DNA from 2 places in the Psychrobacillus sp. Z16_25 genome. Region 2 is predicted to be linked to the other one. Evidence: a T-box and tRNA genes for the amino acid it is inferred to sense, from the RefSeq annotation. Region 2 holds a T-box; the other holds one or more tRNA genes.
What was found. The T-box of region 2 lies ahead of serS (serine--tRNA ligase). A T-box ahead of a tRNA ligase gene usually reads a tRNA of that ligase, here a tRNA-Ser.

Region 1: it encodes a tRNA-Ser, which carries the amino acid that the T-box ahead of serS (serine--tRNA ligase) is inferred to sense. The anticodon was not compared.

What each region holds. Positions count from the first base shown of each region.
Region 1 covers NZ_JBXEOV010000021.1:24,724-33,031, reverse strand. Annotated here, with positions in the region: gene AC1VU3_RS15740 (ABC transporter ATP-binding protein) at 1-394, opposite strand, end outside; gene AC1VU3_RS15735 (branched-chain amino acid ABC transporter permease) at 375-1,346, opposite strand; gene AC1VU3_RS15730 (branched-chain amino acid ABC transporter permease) at 1,354-2,238, opposite strand; gene AC1VU3_RS15725 (ABC transporter substrate-binding protein) at 2,299-3,453, opposite strand; tRNA gene AC1VU3_RS15720 (tRNA-Gly) at 4,343-4,416, opposite strand; tRNA gene AC1VU3_RS15715 (tRNA-Asp) at 4,421-4,496, opposite strand; tRNA gene AC1VU3_RS15710 (tRNA-Ser) at 4,514-4,606, opposite strand; gene AC1VU3_RS15705 (vWA domain-containing protein) at 4,883-6,304, shown strand; gene AC1VU3_RS15700 (DEAD/DEAH box helicase) at 6,387-7,919, shown strand; gene AC1VU3_RS15695 (YqhG family protein) at 7,935-8,308, shown strand, end outside.
Region 2 covers NZ_JBXEOV010000033.1:308-8,615, forward strand. Annotated here, with positions in the region: gene guaB (IMP dehydrogenase) at 522-1,988, shown strand; gene AC1VU3_RS17375 (serine hydrolase) at 2,131-3,465, shown strand; T-box leader at 3,676-3,884, shown strand; gene serS (serine--tRNA ligase) at 3,937-5,211, shown strand; gene tadA (tRNA adenosine(34) deaminase TadA) at 5,233-5,703, opposite strand; gene AC1VU3_RS17390 (glycosyl hydrolase family 18 protein) at 5,779-6,915, shown strand; gene AC1VU3_RS17395 (deoxynucleoside kinase) at 7,022-7,654, shown strand; gene AC1VU3_RS17400 (deoxynucleoside kinase) at 7,655-8,308, shown strand, end outside.

The sequences.
Region 1 (8,308 bases), on a different contig from region 2:
AAGCCTTCTCGTGATTCTCTTTTTCTTCCTTTTTTTGTGCCTTTGTCCGAAAAACACTTTTAAATACTCCGGATGAGCTCCTGCAATGTCCACCGACAAGCACATTATCTAAAACAGACATCTGAGAGAAAAGACGTATATTCTGAAAGGTCCTGCAGATTCCCTTCTCGGTAATTTTATAGGGCTTTTCCCCAGAAATTTTCTCTCCAAGAAATACTACTTCTCCAGAGGTAGGGGGGAACATATTGGTTATGATATTAAACATGGTCGTTTTTCCAGCACCGTTAGGCCCGATGAGTCCAAATATTTCGCCCTCATTAACATGGAAGGTGACGTCTGTTAATGCAGAAATCCCACCGAAGTTTTTCGTTATATTATTTATCTGCAATATCATCATTCGTCCTCCTTTTCCTTCTAAATGTTCGTTTTAGCCAATTTAGAACGGTGATATCAATAATCCCCTGTGGTCGGAATGCCATAAGGAGGATTAAGATTATACCGTAAATCATATATCGATATTCACTTATAAAACGAAGAGCTTCCGGCAGCATTGTCATAAAAGTGGCTCCAAAAATAGCGCCCCATATTACTTCGCTTCCGCCAAATATAGCAAAGATTAAGATATCAATAGCCCTATGATAAGAAAAGTCTGCAGGACTTATATAGCCCATTACATGAGCAAAGAGAGCTCCTGCAAAACCGGCTAACATAGCACCTTGTGCAAAGGATAGCACCTTATAGTAAGTAATATTAATCCCCATCGCTTCGGCGGCTTTTTCATCCATTTTAATAGCGGCAAATGCTCGGCCGACGCGTGATTTTGATTGTCGAATAAAGAACCAAACAATAAGAATGGTAATAATTAATAGTAAAAAAACTACTAATAAATATACTGCCTGATTGTTTCGTAAGCCTAGCATAGCTGGATCAAAACCAAGATTAGTAGTGAAGCTTAATAGCTCTCTTCCTAAATGAGGTATACCAGATAAACCAATCGATCCTTTCGTCAATGATTCGGAATTAACAAAAATAACACGAATAACCTCTCCAAAGCCTAATGTGGCAATGGCAAGGTATACCCCGCTTAATCTGAGGGCAGGAATTCCAATAATGATTCCTATCACTCCTGCCGCTAGTGCACCTATAATCACCGTAAGATAAAGAGGTAGTTCAAAATGTAAGGTTAGTAATGCGGATGTATAGGCGCCAATTCCCATAAAGCCTGCACTTCCCAAGGACAATTGTCCAGAGGATAAGGTTATGTAAATGCTTAAACCAAGCAAAATGTTAATGAGTATGAACCCTATAATCTGGAGATAGTAGGGATTTAAAATTTCTCCTAGCATGAATTGATCACCTTCCTACCTCTGCAGTTTTCTTACCAAAAATTCCTTGTGGTCTTACTAAAAGAATGACAATGATAATCAAAAAGGCTACTGCATCTCGGTAACCGGAATCACCATAGGCAACAATCATTGTTTCAGATAGACCTAAAAGCAGACCTCCAACCAGAGCGCCTTTTACGTTGCCCATTCCACCAAGGATGATAATGGCTAGACCTTTAAGTCCCATGGACAGCCCCATTTGTGGGTTAACAGAGTTAAATGCCATTCCAACTAAGATTCCTGCGATTCCTCCAAGGGCTGAAGCGAGAATAACGGTAGTGGTAATCGTTCTCTTAGTATTAACACCTAGTAAGCTAGCAGTCTCTAAGTTTTCAGCTGTTGCACGTAAAGCTTTACCAGCCTTTGTTTTTGCAAGCCAATAGGTGAATAAAATCATTAATGTAATAGAAATAACAAAGATTAAAATTTGTACCAAATAGATAGTAATATCACCAATCTGGTATTGGATTTGCGCAAAGGGATGACGAAAAGGATGGTTTCCTGCACCAAAAAGATGGTGGGTAAGGTTCTCTAGAAGAATAGAAACCCCGATCGTGCTTATTAAAGGAGCAAGATGAGAGACTCCTTGCTTACCACGAAGAGGTCTTAGTGCAATTCGTTCTAACAAGTACCCTAAAATCACTGTGACAATGATGGCAGAAAGAAATGCTATCCATAGTGGAAGTCCTAATACGCTTGTAACCAATACTCCTATGAAAGCACCAACCATGAATATTTCTCCGTGTGCCATATTAATAATACCTAGCACCCCGAAGACAAGTGTGAATCCAAGGGCAACAATTGCATAGATGCTTCCCAGTGTGATTCCATTAATTATTTGTTCTAATAGCAAACATCTCACCCTTTCAAAATAAGGTAAGGGTGCAACACCCTTACCTGCTGAATTCTATTATTACTCCTCGAATAGCTGGAACTTCCCGTCTTTAATAACTAATACAGTAGGATCCATTACGACGTCTCCAACCTCATCAAAGGAAATTTTCCCCAAAATACCTTCCAAGTCTTTGGTTTCCGCAAGCGCATCACGTAATGCATCGCGATCAGCTTTTCCTGCATTTTTTAAGGCATTTGCATAGATATACAGCGCGTCATACGCTTGAGCTGCGAATTGGTCTGGCTTGTGCCCGTAAGCTTCCTCGTATTTCTTTACAAAGTCTTGCACTCTATCATCTGGTTTCTCGGCAAACCATGGTGTAGCTACGATTAAACCATCTGCAGCTTCTCCTGCAATTTCAATTACTTGAGGAGAGTTGAATCCATTTCCTCCTACAAAAGGTACGTCAATGCCCATTTTTCTCGCTTGATCCATAATAACTGCACCTTCGTTATAAAGAGCAGACGCTAGAATTAAATCTGGATTTAAATCCTTAATTTTTGTAAGTTGTGCATTATAATCAGATTGTCCTTTTTGGAACGTTTCAATAGTTAAGATATCAAGACCCATATTTTCAGCTTCAGCCTTCATGGTGTCGAATCCGGACTGTGTAAATAAGTCGTCGTTTCCATAAAGGATTGCTACCTTTTTCGCTCCATACTTGTTTACTGCTTTTTCTAGAGCAGCTGGTATAGCAAGAGATTCGGGAATGGAGTTACGGAAAACGTAATCTCCTATTTGCGGAATACCTGCAGCTGTTGTAGAAGTTCCCATAATAGGAATTCCGTTTAAGTCTGCTTCAGGACCTACTACATTCATCTCCGTACTAAGAGTTGGTCCGATAATTCCCACAATATCATTATCGCTCATTAATTTTTGCCCAACTGATAATGCTTGCTCCTGCTTACCGGCAGAATCTTCAATGACAAGCTCAATCTTCACTTCGCCTTTCTCGTTAATTTCTTCCAAGGCTAGTTCTAATCCGTTTGTAATAGCTTCTCCATAGGCAGCACCAGATCCAGTCATGAAAGAGATAACGCCTAACTTAGCTGACACAATTCCATCGGAGCTCCCGTTCTCTTCATTTGCCGAATCTCCAGCACCACAAGCCGCTAGTAAAAGTAACATCATGATGGAACCCAACAAATATATCCATTTAACCCCTGTTCTCATTGAACATCCCCCCTAAATTTTGAAATATTGTAACCTATCACTATATTAAATCTATTGTTTCGATACGTAAAGATATTATTTAGAATAATTAAAATAATTAGACTAATATAGTATATCGCAGTTTAAAGATCCTTTGAATCTTGTATATAGGTTTAGTTTCTAGAAAGGTTGTTATAGAGAAGGATTTCTGTTTTTGGATACATGAAGGTTCTATTAGAAGGTAATGATTTTTAGTAAATGGACTTACTTTTGTTCGAGAGAATTTACTCTCGTTCAAGAGAGGAATATTCTCGGATAGCTGTTGGTTACTATCGGATAAGGACGATTTATTCTCATTCAGCTAGAATACTCTCGTTCAGTGGGCAATTACTCTCGAAAAAGGTGATTTTATTCTCGGGTGTTCTAGGCTAGATATATCCCGGTAATCTCCTATCCGGAAACTGTTTTAGGTGAAACTGTTATGTTGAAGGGCATGGTCAATGTATGCAGGTCATATGGAAAAGGGCGAGATCCAGAAGCTTTCCTCTGTCATAGGCATTATAAAATTTACTCTCGTTCAAGAGAAGAATACTCTCGGATAGGGGATGGTTACTCTCGTATGGGCGTGGCTTACTCTCAGATAGGGACGATTTATTCTCATTCAGCAGGAATACTCTCGTTCGGTGAACAATTACTCTCGGATGGCCCCCATTTACTCTCGTTCAGCCACCCCTTACTAGTTTGATTTATGCTAATATGTTTAACGGCAGATGGAGTATATCCACAGAGTACATGGTGGAGTAATAAGTAAAGCAAGTTATCCAGATGTGGATAACTTGCTTTTTTATAGAGGATTGAATAAAAAATAAAACCGACTGATTTGCATCAGTCGGCTGGATTATTATTTGTTTGGAGCGGGTGAAGGGAATCGAACCCTCATCATCAGCTTGGAAGGCTGAGGTTTTACCACTAAACTACACCCGCAAAATGGCGGTCCCGACCGGGATCGAACCGGCGATCTCCTGCGTGACAGGCAGGCATGTTAACCGCTACACCACGGGACCTATTTTATGAAAATAAATGGAGGAGGAAGAGGGATTCGAACCCCCGCGCGGTTTGACCCGCCTGTCGGTTTTCAAGACCGATCCCTTCAGCCAGACTTGGGTATTCCTCCAAATGTATAAGTTGTTTACGTGACAACATAAAATAGTATATTGCTTTTTTAAGAGAAATGCAATGTTTTTTTTAAAAAATATTTTGGTATTTTTTTCATGATTTTCTCATCGATATATAGAAACGCACAAATGGTTATGCATAGTAATCATGCGTTTTTTGTGACTTTTATCTTACACTGTGATAGTTCCTTGCGCTTATTTTAAAAAGGTGATGAAACATATACTTTTATTACCTCGTATGGAAATAAACACAATCTAAAGAGGTGGCCATAAGTATGAAGCACTTTATTTTATTATTAGCAATTCCATTATTCTTAGCTGGCTGTGTACAGAAAGAGTCGGAAGCAGAAACTAAGAAAGAGATTGAGCCGGAAAATGCTTCGGTGGAATCCTCTACAAAAGATTCTAATGAACATATAAATCCTGCCATCTTAGAGAAGATTCAAGAAGTGGTTATACCCACGACTATTGAAGAATGGCATGCCTCTAAGGCAGGCGTTTTTGCTTTAGATTACCCTTTTGAGCATGAGACCTCTAAATTCCCAAAGGACTCAAGGGAATTAAAGCAGGAGGAGCTTGAAGAGCTGAGGGCAGTGACAAAAGAAATGAATGATACACAAACTCTCTATAAGATGCTTCGTTATTACTTTGCCAGCAATGCATCAGAGGGGCTGCTGGAGGAACAAATTAATTATGCAGCGGAATTGACAGAGCCGTATCTTCCTGACCCATACAAAGAGCATTCTGTTACGGCAGAAGGAAATGCTGTGCCGTCTCGGGGAATATTACTTTTAGATGCGAGCTCTAGCATGCTTCTATCTGTAGAAGGTAAGCAAAAAATGAGTATTGCGAAGACTGCCGTTAAGCGTTTTGCGAGTACCATTGGAGAGGAAAGTGAGCTTTCTTTATATGTCTATGGGCACGCGGGAACACAGGCAGACAAAGATAAACAGTTATCCTGCTCGCAAATAGATGAAGTATATCCTCTTCAAAAATATGATCAGCAGAAGTTTGATTCAACGGTTGATGAAGTGAAGGCAAAGGGCTGGACGCCACTTGCAGAGGCAATTCGAACAGTCTATGAGGCGAATAAAAACTATGAAGGCTCTATTACTGTGTATATTGTAAGTGATGGAGCGGAAACTTGTGATGGAGATCCTGTAAAAGAGGCGGAAAGCTTTACGATGGATGGAGAAAATCGCAGGGTAAACATCATTGGATTTAATGTAGATCAAAAGGGTGAAGACCAGTTAAAAGCGGTAGCAGCTGCTGGGAATGGAGAATACCTATCTGCTGAAACGCAAGAAGACTTGAAGATTACCATTGAAGAGAAATGGATTATTCCAAGCAGCACAGATGTGATTTATAAAAAAATCAATGGAAACGATATTTGGGCAGCTTCCAATGCCAAATATAATGTAGGACAAAACTTTATTAAGCTTCAATCAATCATAGCAATTGAAAGTGCACGTATTAGAGATATGATAATTCTGTTAGAAGAGGAAGCAATCTTTACAAAGGAGCAAAGGGGTGAGCTCTTAAAGATGGCGGGGGAACAACAACAGCAGCTTTATAAGCTAAATGATGAGCTCAAGCAATTAAAAGATGATGAGGTTGAGAACCAGTATAACAGCATAAAAGAGAAGATTGAGGCTTGGGCAACAGAGGTAGAAAAAATTAGAGAGCAACAAAAATAATATTACCAGCCGTTTAATAATCATACACATCTCGATTTAGGGCAATCTACCACTAAAATAGTTGCCGCGAGGTGTGTTTTTTATGTTGATAGAACGACCGTCTGATTGGAAAGAAGGATTTTTAAAACGAATAGATCAAGTAGAGCCGTGGGACAGCTGGTCTCTCTATAATATGAGCTATGATATTGCAAAAAATAATCTGATTACAGAATTTACTGGTCTACAGTCTCCAAAGTATTTGCCAAATCTCACCCCGTTAAAGCACCAGTTAGAGGTAGCGGAAATGGTCATAGAGAGAATGAACGGAAAGGCAATTCTCGCTGATGAGGTGGGTCTAGGAAAGACAATTGAAGCAGGTCTTGTGCTAAAGGAATATCTTATCCGTGGCTTAGTGAAGAAAGCATTGATTTTAGCACCAGCCTCTCTTATTAATCAATGGGTTCAAGAGCTGAATGAGAAGTTCTTTATTCCAGCAATTGCTTACAAAAAGAGCTATTCGCTTGACTGGTCGGATATTGTAATCATGAGTATGGATACGGCGAAGAAAAGTCCTCACAAGGAACTGATTTATGAGCAGGACTATGACATGATTATTATTGATGAGGCGCATAAGCTGAAAAATCATAAAACAAAGGTATATGAATTTGTTCAAGGCCTAAAGAAGAAGTTTTGTCTGCTATTAACTGCTACCCCTGTTCAAAATGATGTGTTTGAGCTCTTCTATTTAATTTCGCTGTTAAAGCCGGGACACTTAGGTAATTTCGAGGCATTTCAAGAGTCCTTCTCTGTGCGCAAGCGTACGGTGGAGCATGAGGAATATCTCAAGGAGCTAGTGAATCAGGTGATGGTGCGAAATCGAAGACAGGATACTGGGGTGGAGTGGACAAATAGAAAGGTAGAAATTATACCGATTCGTTTTTCGGAAGAGGAGCGGGCGGTCTACGATATGCTGTTGGAATTGAAGGAGGTCTCCCCTGTCTTCTCAGGTGCCTTTTCAATGATTACGCTCCAAAAGGAGATGTGTAGTAGTAAAGAAGCAACCTGTCTGACGTTAAACAACATGCTTCCAAAGTGTACAGGTAAGGAAGAGATAGCATTTGTTCAGAGTTTAATGCAGAAAATGATGGGTCTACAGGTGAATTCAAAAGCAGAGAAGGCATTGGAAATTATCCAGAACGCGAATGATAAGGTCATTATTTTCACCGAATATCGAGCAAGTCAAATCTACTTACAATGGTATTTGAGTACAAAAGGAATCTCCAGTGTTTTATTTAACGGGAAGTTTAATAAAAGCAAGCGAGACTGGATGAAGCAGCTATTCCAGAATAAGGTCCAGGTATTAATAGCTACGGAATCAGGTGGAGAGGGTATTAACCTTCAATTTTGCCACCATGTGATCAACTATGACCTTCCTTGGAATCCGATGAAGCTCGAGCAACGGATTGGACGTGTGCATCGGTTAGGACAAGAGCATGATGTGCATATCTACAATCTTGCCATCCAAGATACGATAGAGCAGCATATTTTAGATTTACTTTACGAAAAGATTGGTGTGTTTGAAAAGGTAGTGGGAGAGCTAGACGATATCCTTTCTACGTATAAGAAATCTATATAGAAAAGGAGGGAGAGTATGTATCCACAACAAGTGCACAATTATCTTCAAACTCTCTTTCAAGAAACAGGATGTCTCATTTTGACAGAGCATCCGCATTACCTAACTGTTCAGTTGACCGTCGATATGGACAAGAAGGTAATGAATCGTCCTTATTATTGGCAATATATAGAGAGCTCGGGAGGCGAACCAAACCCTGCTCAGCTCACCCTCATTACAGACAGATTGAGTCTTCAAGGGGACATTAGGGGAGAAACTATTCACTTTGGGTCTCCTAGGTTAAATTTACTCTTTAAAGCAACCCGAGAGCTAGGCTCCTTTGTACAAATGTATGAGGTCGCTAGCGATAAAATGGAGACAATCCGTACCCCTTGGCTCGCTGTAAACTATAA
Region 2 (8,308 bases):
TAAGCCGAATTTATTCTCATTCGTGCGGGACTAAAAGGAGGGAAATATCCTGAGGCATTCTCCCCACCACAATTACTATCTAAATAGGAAAAACAAGTTTGGTGAAGGCATGGCCGATGCCTGCCAGTCTCCTAGATAAGTAGAAAATCCAAAATTCCACTCTATTCCGCAGTATCATAAATGTTACTCTCATTTACGGGAGGAATACTCTCGTTCGGGGAGCAATTCCTCTCGGATAAACTAATTTTAATCTCATTTGTGCCGGACTAAAAGGTAAAGGTAGAGGGAAATGGAGACTAATTCTAGATGTTAGGGAAATCTTCGTAGGATGATTTGTTATAGGTTACTCTTATTTGCTCGAGTTCTCTATTTGACATGACTATATATCCAACTTAGAATAGAAAAATACTAAAATTTTATAGAAAAGTCTAAATAAATATAAAATTTGTGGGTTCTTGACACTCATGGGTGTCGCTGATAACCTTGTAATAATATTCAAAACCGAGGAGGAAGTCATAGTAATGTGGGAAACTAAATTTCAAAAAGAAGGACTTACGTTTGATGATGTTTTATTGGTCCCAGCAAAATCCGAAGTATTACCAAAGGATATTAATTTATCAGTACAGTTAACAAAAAAGATTAAATTAAATATCCCGGTGATTAGTGCAGGTATGGATACAGTTACTGAAGCGAAAATGGCTATTGCTATGGCTCGTCAGGGCGGATTAGGCATTATCCACAAGAACATGAGTATCGAAGAACAAGCAGAGCAGGTAGAAACAGTAAAACGTTCTGAAAATGGCGTTATTACAGATCCATTCTATTTAACTCCTACGCATCAAGTATTCGATGCAGAGCATCTAATGGGTAAATACCGTATTTCAGGTGTACCAATTGTAAATAATGAAGAAGAATTGCGGTTAGTAGGAATTATAACGAATCGTGATTTGCGTTTCATCCAGGATTACTCTTTACCAATCAACGAGGTAATGACAAAAGAGCAGCTTGTTACCGCTCCTGTAGGAACCACATTAGAGGACGCCGAAAAAATTCTACAGCAATATAAGATTGAGAAATTACCGATCGTTGATGATAATGGAATTCTAAAAGGTTTAATTACGATTAAGGATATTGAAAAAGTAATTGAATTTCCAAACGCTGCAAAAGATCAGCATGGTCGTTTACTTGTTGGAGCTGCTGTAGGAGTGACAAGTGATACGATGATTCGAGTAGAGAAGCTTGTAAAAGCACAAGTAGATGTTATCGTAATTGACACTGCACATGGTCATTCAAAAGGTGTTATAGATACAGTGAAAAGCATTCGAAATGCATATCCTGATTTAGATATCATAGCAGGAAACGTAGCTACTGCAGAAGCAACGAAAGCTTTGTATGAAGCGGGAGCTGATATTGTAAAGGTCGGTATTGGACCAGGTTCTATATGTACTACTCGTGTTGTTGCGGGTGTAGGGGTTCCTCAAATTACAGCTATCTATGACTGTGCGACAGAAGCAAGAAAAGCTGGAAAAGCAATTATTGCAGACGGAGGAATCAAGTTTTCTGGAGATATCGTAAAAGCTCTTGCTGCAGGTGGACATGTTGTCATGCTTGGAAGCTTATTAGCTGGTACAACAGAAAGTCCAGGTGAAACAGAAATCTTCCAAGGTAGACGTTTTAAAGTATATCGTGGCATGGGTTCTATTGGAGCTATGGAAAAGGGATCGAAGGATCGTTATTTCCAAGAGGATGCAAAAAAATTAGTTCCAGAAGGAATCGAAGGTCGCTTGCCATACAAAGGACCACTTGCTGATACAATTCATCAGCTACTTGGTGGGGTAAGAGCAGGAATGGGTTACTGCGGTACTGGTACATTAGAGGAGCTTCGTGAAAACGCTCAATTTATTCGTATGACTGGGGCTGGCTTACGTGAAAGTCATCCGCATGATGTACAAATCACAAAAGAGGCACCAAACTACTCCATTTCATAAAAAGTAAAAGAGATAACGAACTTTTAGCACCCACCGGTCGTCCTCATATAGGCCGAATGGGTGCTTTTTAAATCCACTATGCTTTTTATGGACAAAGTATGATAAAATGGGCAATGATAAAATTAAAGATGGAGGTACAACAGTGAATAAAGTTTGGAAAACATCGATAGTGAAGTGGCTTATACTTCCGATGTTCCTAGTTTCTTTTGTATTTGGATTTTCTCTTAATGCAAATGCAGAAGATAACCTAAATTTGAATGTAGATGCAGCTATTCTAATTGACGCGGACTCTGGAAAAATATTATATGAAAAAAATGCGGACACGCCTCTTGGAATTGCAAGTATGACAAAAATGATGACAGAATACCTTCTTTTTGAAGCAATTGAAGAAGGAAAAATTTCATGGGATCAACAATATTCAGTTAATGAATATACATATAAAATTTCTCAAGATAGACGTTTAAGTAATGTACCATTACGTGAGGATGGTGCGTACAGTATTCGTGAATTATACGAGGCAATGGCAATTTACTCTGCAAATGGAGCTACCATTGCTATTGCGGAAACAATTGCAGGAACAGAAGATAATTTTGTTAAATTAATGAATGAAAAAGCAGCTGAAATGGGCTTGGAGGGTGCAAAGTTTGTAAACTCTACCGGCTTAAATAATGCTGATTTGCAAGGAATGCATCCAGCTAGCACAGGGGCTTCTGATGAAAATGTAATGCCTGCAAGCTCGGTGGCACGATTAGCTTATCTATTATTAAAGGATTATCCGGAAGTGTTAGAAACAACAAAAATTCCTAAGAAAACCTTCCGTGAAGGGACAAGCGACGCAATTAAAATGAGCAACTGGAACTGGATGTTACCTGGGCTAGTGTATGAGTATGAAGGTGTAGATGGCTTAAAAACTGGTACGACAGATTTCGCTGGACACTCTTTCACTGGGACTGCTACAAGAAACGGAATGCGTGTAATTGCAGTTGTGATGAAAGCAGTAGATGCTAATGGAGAAGGATCCTATGAGGCGCGTTTCGATGCTACAAGAGCATTATTTGATTATGGTTTTTCTCAATTCACAAAGGTAGATCTTTTTCCAGAGGGATATCAAATTCCTGGTAATGAAACATTAGAAGTTTTAAAAGGGAAAGAAAAAGAAGTAGCTATTGCAACAAAAGAGCCTATTTCCATGATGATCAAGCCAAGTGAAAAAGATCTGTACAAGGCTATTTTTGTCCCTACTAATGAGACAATAGAAGCTCCTATAGAAAAAGGGACCGTAGTGGGGAAAGTAAAAATAGAAAAAACAGAAGGCACGGACTATGGCTATATAATGGACAATGGTACTGATGTGGACGTAGTGACAACTGAATCAGTAGAAAAAGCTAGCTGGATTAGCTTGATGTTCCAAGGGATAGGTAAGTTCTTCAGTGGTCTGTGGTCAAGTACGACAGACTTTATAAGTGGCTTATTTTAAAAACTTAGGGTTATGGATATTTCCATAGCCCTTTTTTATTTGGTTAAGAAAAGAAAATTCTTTTATTTGTATGATTCCTTTATATTGCTTGGCTTTCTCCTTGTTTTATCTGAAGTGCCTCTATTAGCTCCTCAGGGAAAAAGGCTATTTTTCGAAGGATTCACTTGCCAAAACTTCAAACGTATAGTAAAGTATGAGTAATTTCATGAACTAAAAACGATGATAGGAAGCAGTAGCAAGTAAGTTTTTTGTAGAGAGTCAGCGGCTGGTGGAAGCTGATAGAGGCCCTTGTGAATCCGTCCTTGAGTTGCATAGCTGAATGAGTAGGCTATGGCCGGTTGAAAAGCCGTTATTTGACAAGCGGACTTACGAAAGTGAGTCAATCAGGGTGGTAACGCGGGTATGCTCTCGTCCCTTTTGGGGATGAGGGCTTTTTTGTCGTTTTTTTTACTAATTAAAGGAGGAATATTCATGTTAGATGTAAAATTTGTTCGAGATCATTATGAAGAAGTAAAAGCGAAGCTTGCAAAGCGTGGAGAAGATATCTCAGAATTTGATCAGTTCCAACCACTTGACCAAAAGCGTCGTGACTTAATTGCAAAAACAGAGGTATTAAAGGCAGAACGTAACGAGGTTTCTCAAAAAATCTCTCAAATGAAACGCAATAAGGAAAATGCGGATGACCTAATCGTTCGTATGCGTGAGGTTGGAGATGAAATTAAAGGGCTAGACGAGGAGCTAAGAGAAGTAGAAGAAAAGTTTGAGCATATGATGATGCGTATTCCAAATGTTCCTCATGACAGTGTGCCAATTGGCGATTCTGAGGATGACAACGTAGAAATCCGCAAATGGGGAGAGGTTCCGAACTTTGACTTTGAAGCAAAAGCACATTGGGATATTGTAACGGACCTTAAGATTGTTGATTTTGAACGTGCTGCTAAGGTAACAGGAAGTCGTTTTGCATTCTACCGTGGGTTGGGAGCAAGATTAGAGCGTGCTTTACTAAACTTTATGATGGACTTGCATTCTGAAGAACATGGCTATGAAGAGATGCTTCCACCGTATATGGCAAATCGCACAAGCTTAACTGGTACTGGACAGCTTCCAAAGTTTGAAGAGGATGCATTCTTGGTAAATGAAGAGGATTATTTTTTAATTCCAACGGCAGAGGTACCAGTTACAAACTTCTATCGTGACGAGATTTTAGATGGTGACCAGCTGCCACAAGCATTCACTGCTTACAGTGCTTGCTTCCGTTCTGAGGCGGGATCTGCAGGAAGAGATACTCGTGGCTTAATTCGTCAGCATCAATTCAATAAAGTGGAGCTAGTACGCTTTGTGAAGCCTGAGGAATCTTATGAGCAATTAGAGTTGTTAACAGGACATGCAGAGAAGGTATTACAGCTGCTAGGCTTACCATACCGTGTATTATTAATGTGTACTGCAGATCTTGGCTTCACGGCTGCGAAAAAGTATGATATTGAAGTTTGGCTACCAAGCTATGGAGAATATAAAGAAATTTCTTCTTGCAGTAACTTTGAAGACTTCCAAGCACGCCGTGCAGGTATTCGCTTTAGAAGAGAGCAAGGTGCGAAGCCAGAATATGTGCATACATTAAACGGAAGTGGTCTTGCAATCGGTCGTACAGTAGCTGCTATCTTAGAGAACTATCAGCAAGCGGACGGCTCTGTAGTAATTCCAGAGGTCCTTCGTCCATATATGGGTGGAAAAACTGTAATCAAGTAAAAAAAAGAACCATTAGCGTGTTCAAACACGTTTTTGGTTCTTTTTTTTCGCTCTTAACTCTCTAAAAAAATTTGTTAACAACTCGCCACATGCTTCCGCTAAGACACCCTCTGTGACTTCACAAGTATGATTAAATCGATTATCTTGTAGCAGGTGATATAGGGAATCAACACAACCAGCCTTCAAGTCCCTTGCACCGTATACTACTCGAGGAATACGTGATTGTAGGATGGCTCCTGCACACATAGGACAAGGCTCTAACGTAACATACATAGTAGTATCTTCTAAACGCCAGCTACCTACCTTATCACAAGCTTCTTGGATAGCTAGCATCTCTGCATGCGTGGTTGCATTTTGAGTTGTTTCTCGAAGGTTATGTCCTCTTCCAATAACCTCTTCTTCATACACAATAATTGCGCCAATCGGCACCTCACCCATTGCTTCCGCTTTTTTTGCTTCTTCTATTGCTAATGTCATGTATTTTTCATCCATTGGAGTCAACTCCTCTCGCATATTTTAGCATGTTTTGTAGATGGTATGCATAAGGTAATGCGAAGGAGTGATAAATTGATTTACGTAGTGAAACAAGGCGACAGCTTATATTCTATTGCGAAACAATTTAATACGAACAGTGCTACCCTTGCTTCTATTAACCGAATAGAAGATCCAGATGTGTTGGTGATTGGGCAGGCGTTAGTATTACCAACAACCCCAAGTGCTAGCAGACCACAAATCGAATCTAACTTATATGTAGAATGGTATACAGAAGTTCCATCAAATCAGGTAATTCAGCAGGTCGAGGATGTAGCGGCATATCTAACTTATATGATGCCGTTTACTTATGAAGTGAAAAGGGATGGAACGCTCAAGCCCCTTAATTGGGGTACACTAGGGGAAATTGCTCAAGCAAACCAAGTCGAGACAGTGGTTGTGATTGCAAACTTAGAAGAAGACGCATTCAGTGATACATTAGCCCATGAGATATTTACAAATGAACAGGTAAAGAGACGTGTGTTTACAGAAACGGTAGCAGAGGCAGAAAGAAGAGGAACCAAGCATATTCATCTGGATTTTGAATATATCATGCCCACGGATCGGGAAAACTATGTCGCTTTCTTAAGAGAATTTAAAGCGTTTGCTCCTAGTTATACTTTTTCTGTTAGTTTAGCTCCAAAAACTAGTGCTAATCAGAAGGGCAAATGGTATGAGGGGCATGATTACAAGGCTATTGGCGAGATAGTGGATTTTGTTGTTATTATGACGTATGAGTGGGGGTACAGCGGTGGTCCACCGATGGCTGTTTCTCCAATCGGTCCTGTAAGAAACGTGTTAGAGTATGCGGTTACAGATATACCAGCCAATAAGATTTTAATGGGACAAAATTTATATGGGTATGATTGGACACTTCCCTATAAACCGGGGAATCCTTTTGCGAGAGCCATTAATCCTCAGCAAGCTATTCAAATTGCTAGAGAAAGAAATGCTGCAATTGAATATGACACAAAGGCTCAGGCACCTTTCTTCCATTACTGGAGAGAAGGGAAGGAGCATGAAGTATGGTTTGAGGATGCAAGGTCCATACAAGCAAAGTTTGATTTATTAAAGGAACTGGGTTTAAGAGGTATTTCTTATTGGCATAGTGGCTTTTCTTTTCCGCAAAACTGGTATCTGTTAAATGACAATTTCCGAATTAGAAAAATTTAGGGTCTCGTTGTCTTTCTTTGGAAAGACAATTAGGCTCTATTTTTCATTTTCTAGCTATGCTAAAATAAAGGGTACGATTTGAAAAATTATAGTGAGGTTAAAGCTAATGTCTATTCCATTTATCACAGTAGAAGGTCCCATCGGGGTAGGAAAGACTTCCCTAGCAAAGGCGATTGCTGATACATATCAATTTGAATTGCTTAAGGAAATAGTGGACGAAAATCCATTTCTAAATAAATTCTATGAAGACATTGCAGAGTGGAGCTTTCAAACGGAAATGTTCTTTCTGTGTAATCGTTACAAACAGTTAAGTGATATTGAAAAAAAATACTTATCACAAGACAAGCCAGTGGCAGCTGATTACCACATATTTAAAAATTTAATTTTTGCCAAACGTACTCTAAATTCAAATGAATATAGCAAGTATGAGGATATCTATCAAATACTTACGAAAAATATGCCTGTACCTAATATGGTTATTTATTTGGATGCAAGTATTGACGTATTAATGGATAGAATTGATATGCGAGGAAGAGAATTTGAGAAAAAAATTAGCCAAGCTTATTTAGAGCAGCTTTCTGAAGATTATCGTATGTTTATCGATGATTTTGAAAAGAGCCATCCACATATACCGGTTTTACGCTTTAATGGCGATGAGATAGACTTTGTAAAAAACAGTAAAGATTTAGAAAATATCTTAGAAAAAGTTGATGCAACACTGCATAGAAGGAGTTTATAGATGAATTTAAGAGAAAAGTACGGTATTCCATCAAATGCTGTTATCACAATCGCAGGTACAGTAGGAGTAGGTAAATCTACGATGACAAAAGCATTGGCGGATGCATTGAATTTTAGAACTTCATTTGAGAAAGTAGATTCCAATCCATATTTAGATCGTTTCTATGAAGACTTTTCTAAATGGAGCTTCCATTTGCAAATCTATTTTTTAGCGGAGCGTTTTAAGGAGCAAAAAAGAATGTTTGAATATGGTGGAGGTTTTATTCAAGACCGCTCTATCTACGAGGATACAGGAATTTTTGCTCAAATGCATAAAGAAAAAGGGACAATGGAACCGGTGGACCATGAAACGTATACAAGCCTTTTTGAAGCAATGGTTATGACTCCATACTTTCCACATCCAAATTTGTTAATCTATCTAGAAGGATCATTAGATGATGTCATTGACCGTATCCATGAAAGAGGTCGACCTATGGAGCAGCAAACACCACTTTCCTATTGGGAAGAGATGCATGGGCGCTATGAAAAATGGATTGATGGCTTTAATGCTTGTCCTGTTTTAAGATTAAATATTAATGATTACGATGTGCTTCAAAATCCACAAGATGTAGAAGCTATTGTAGAACGAATTGGGCAGTTTATGGCACATACAACT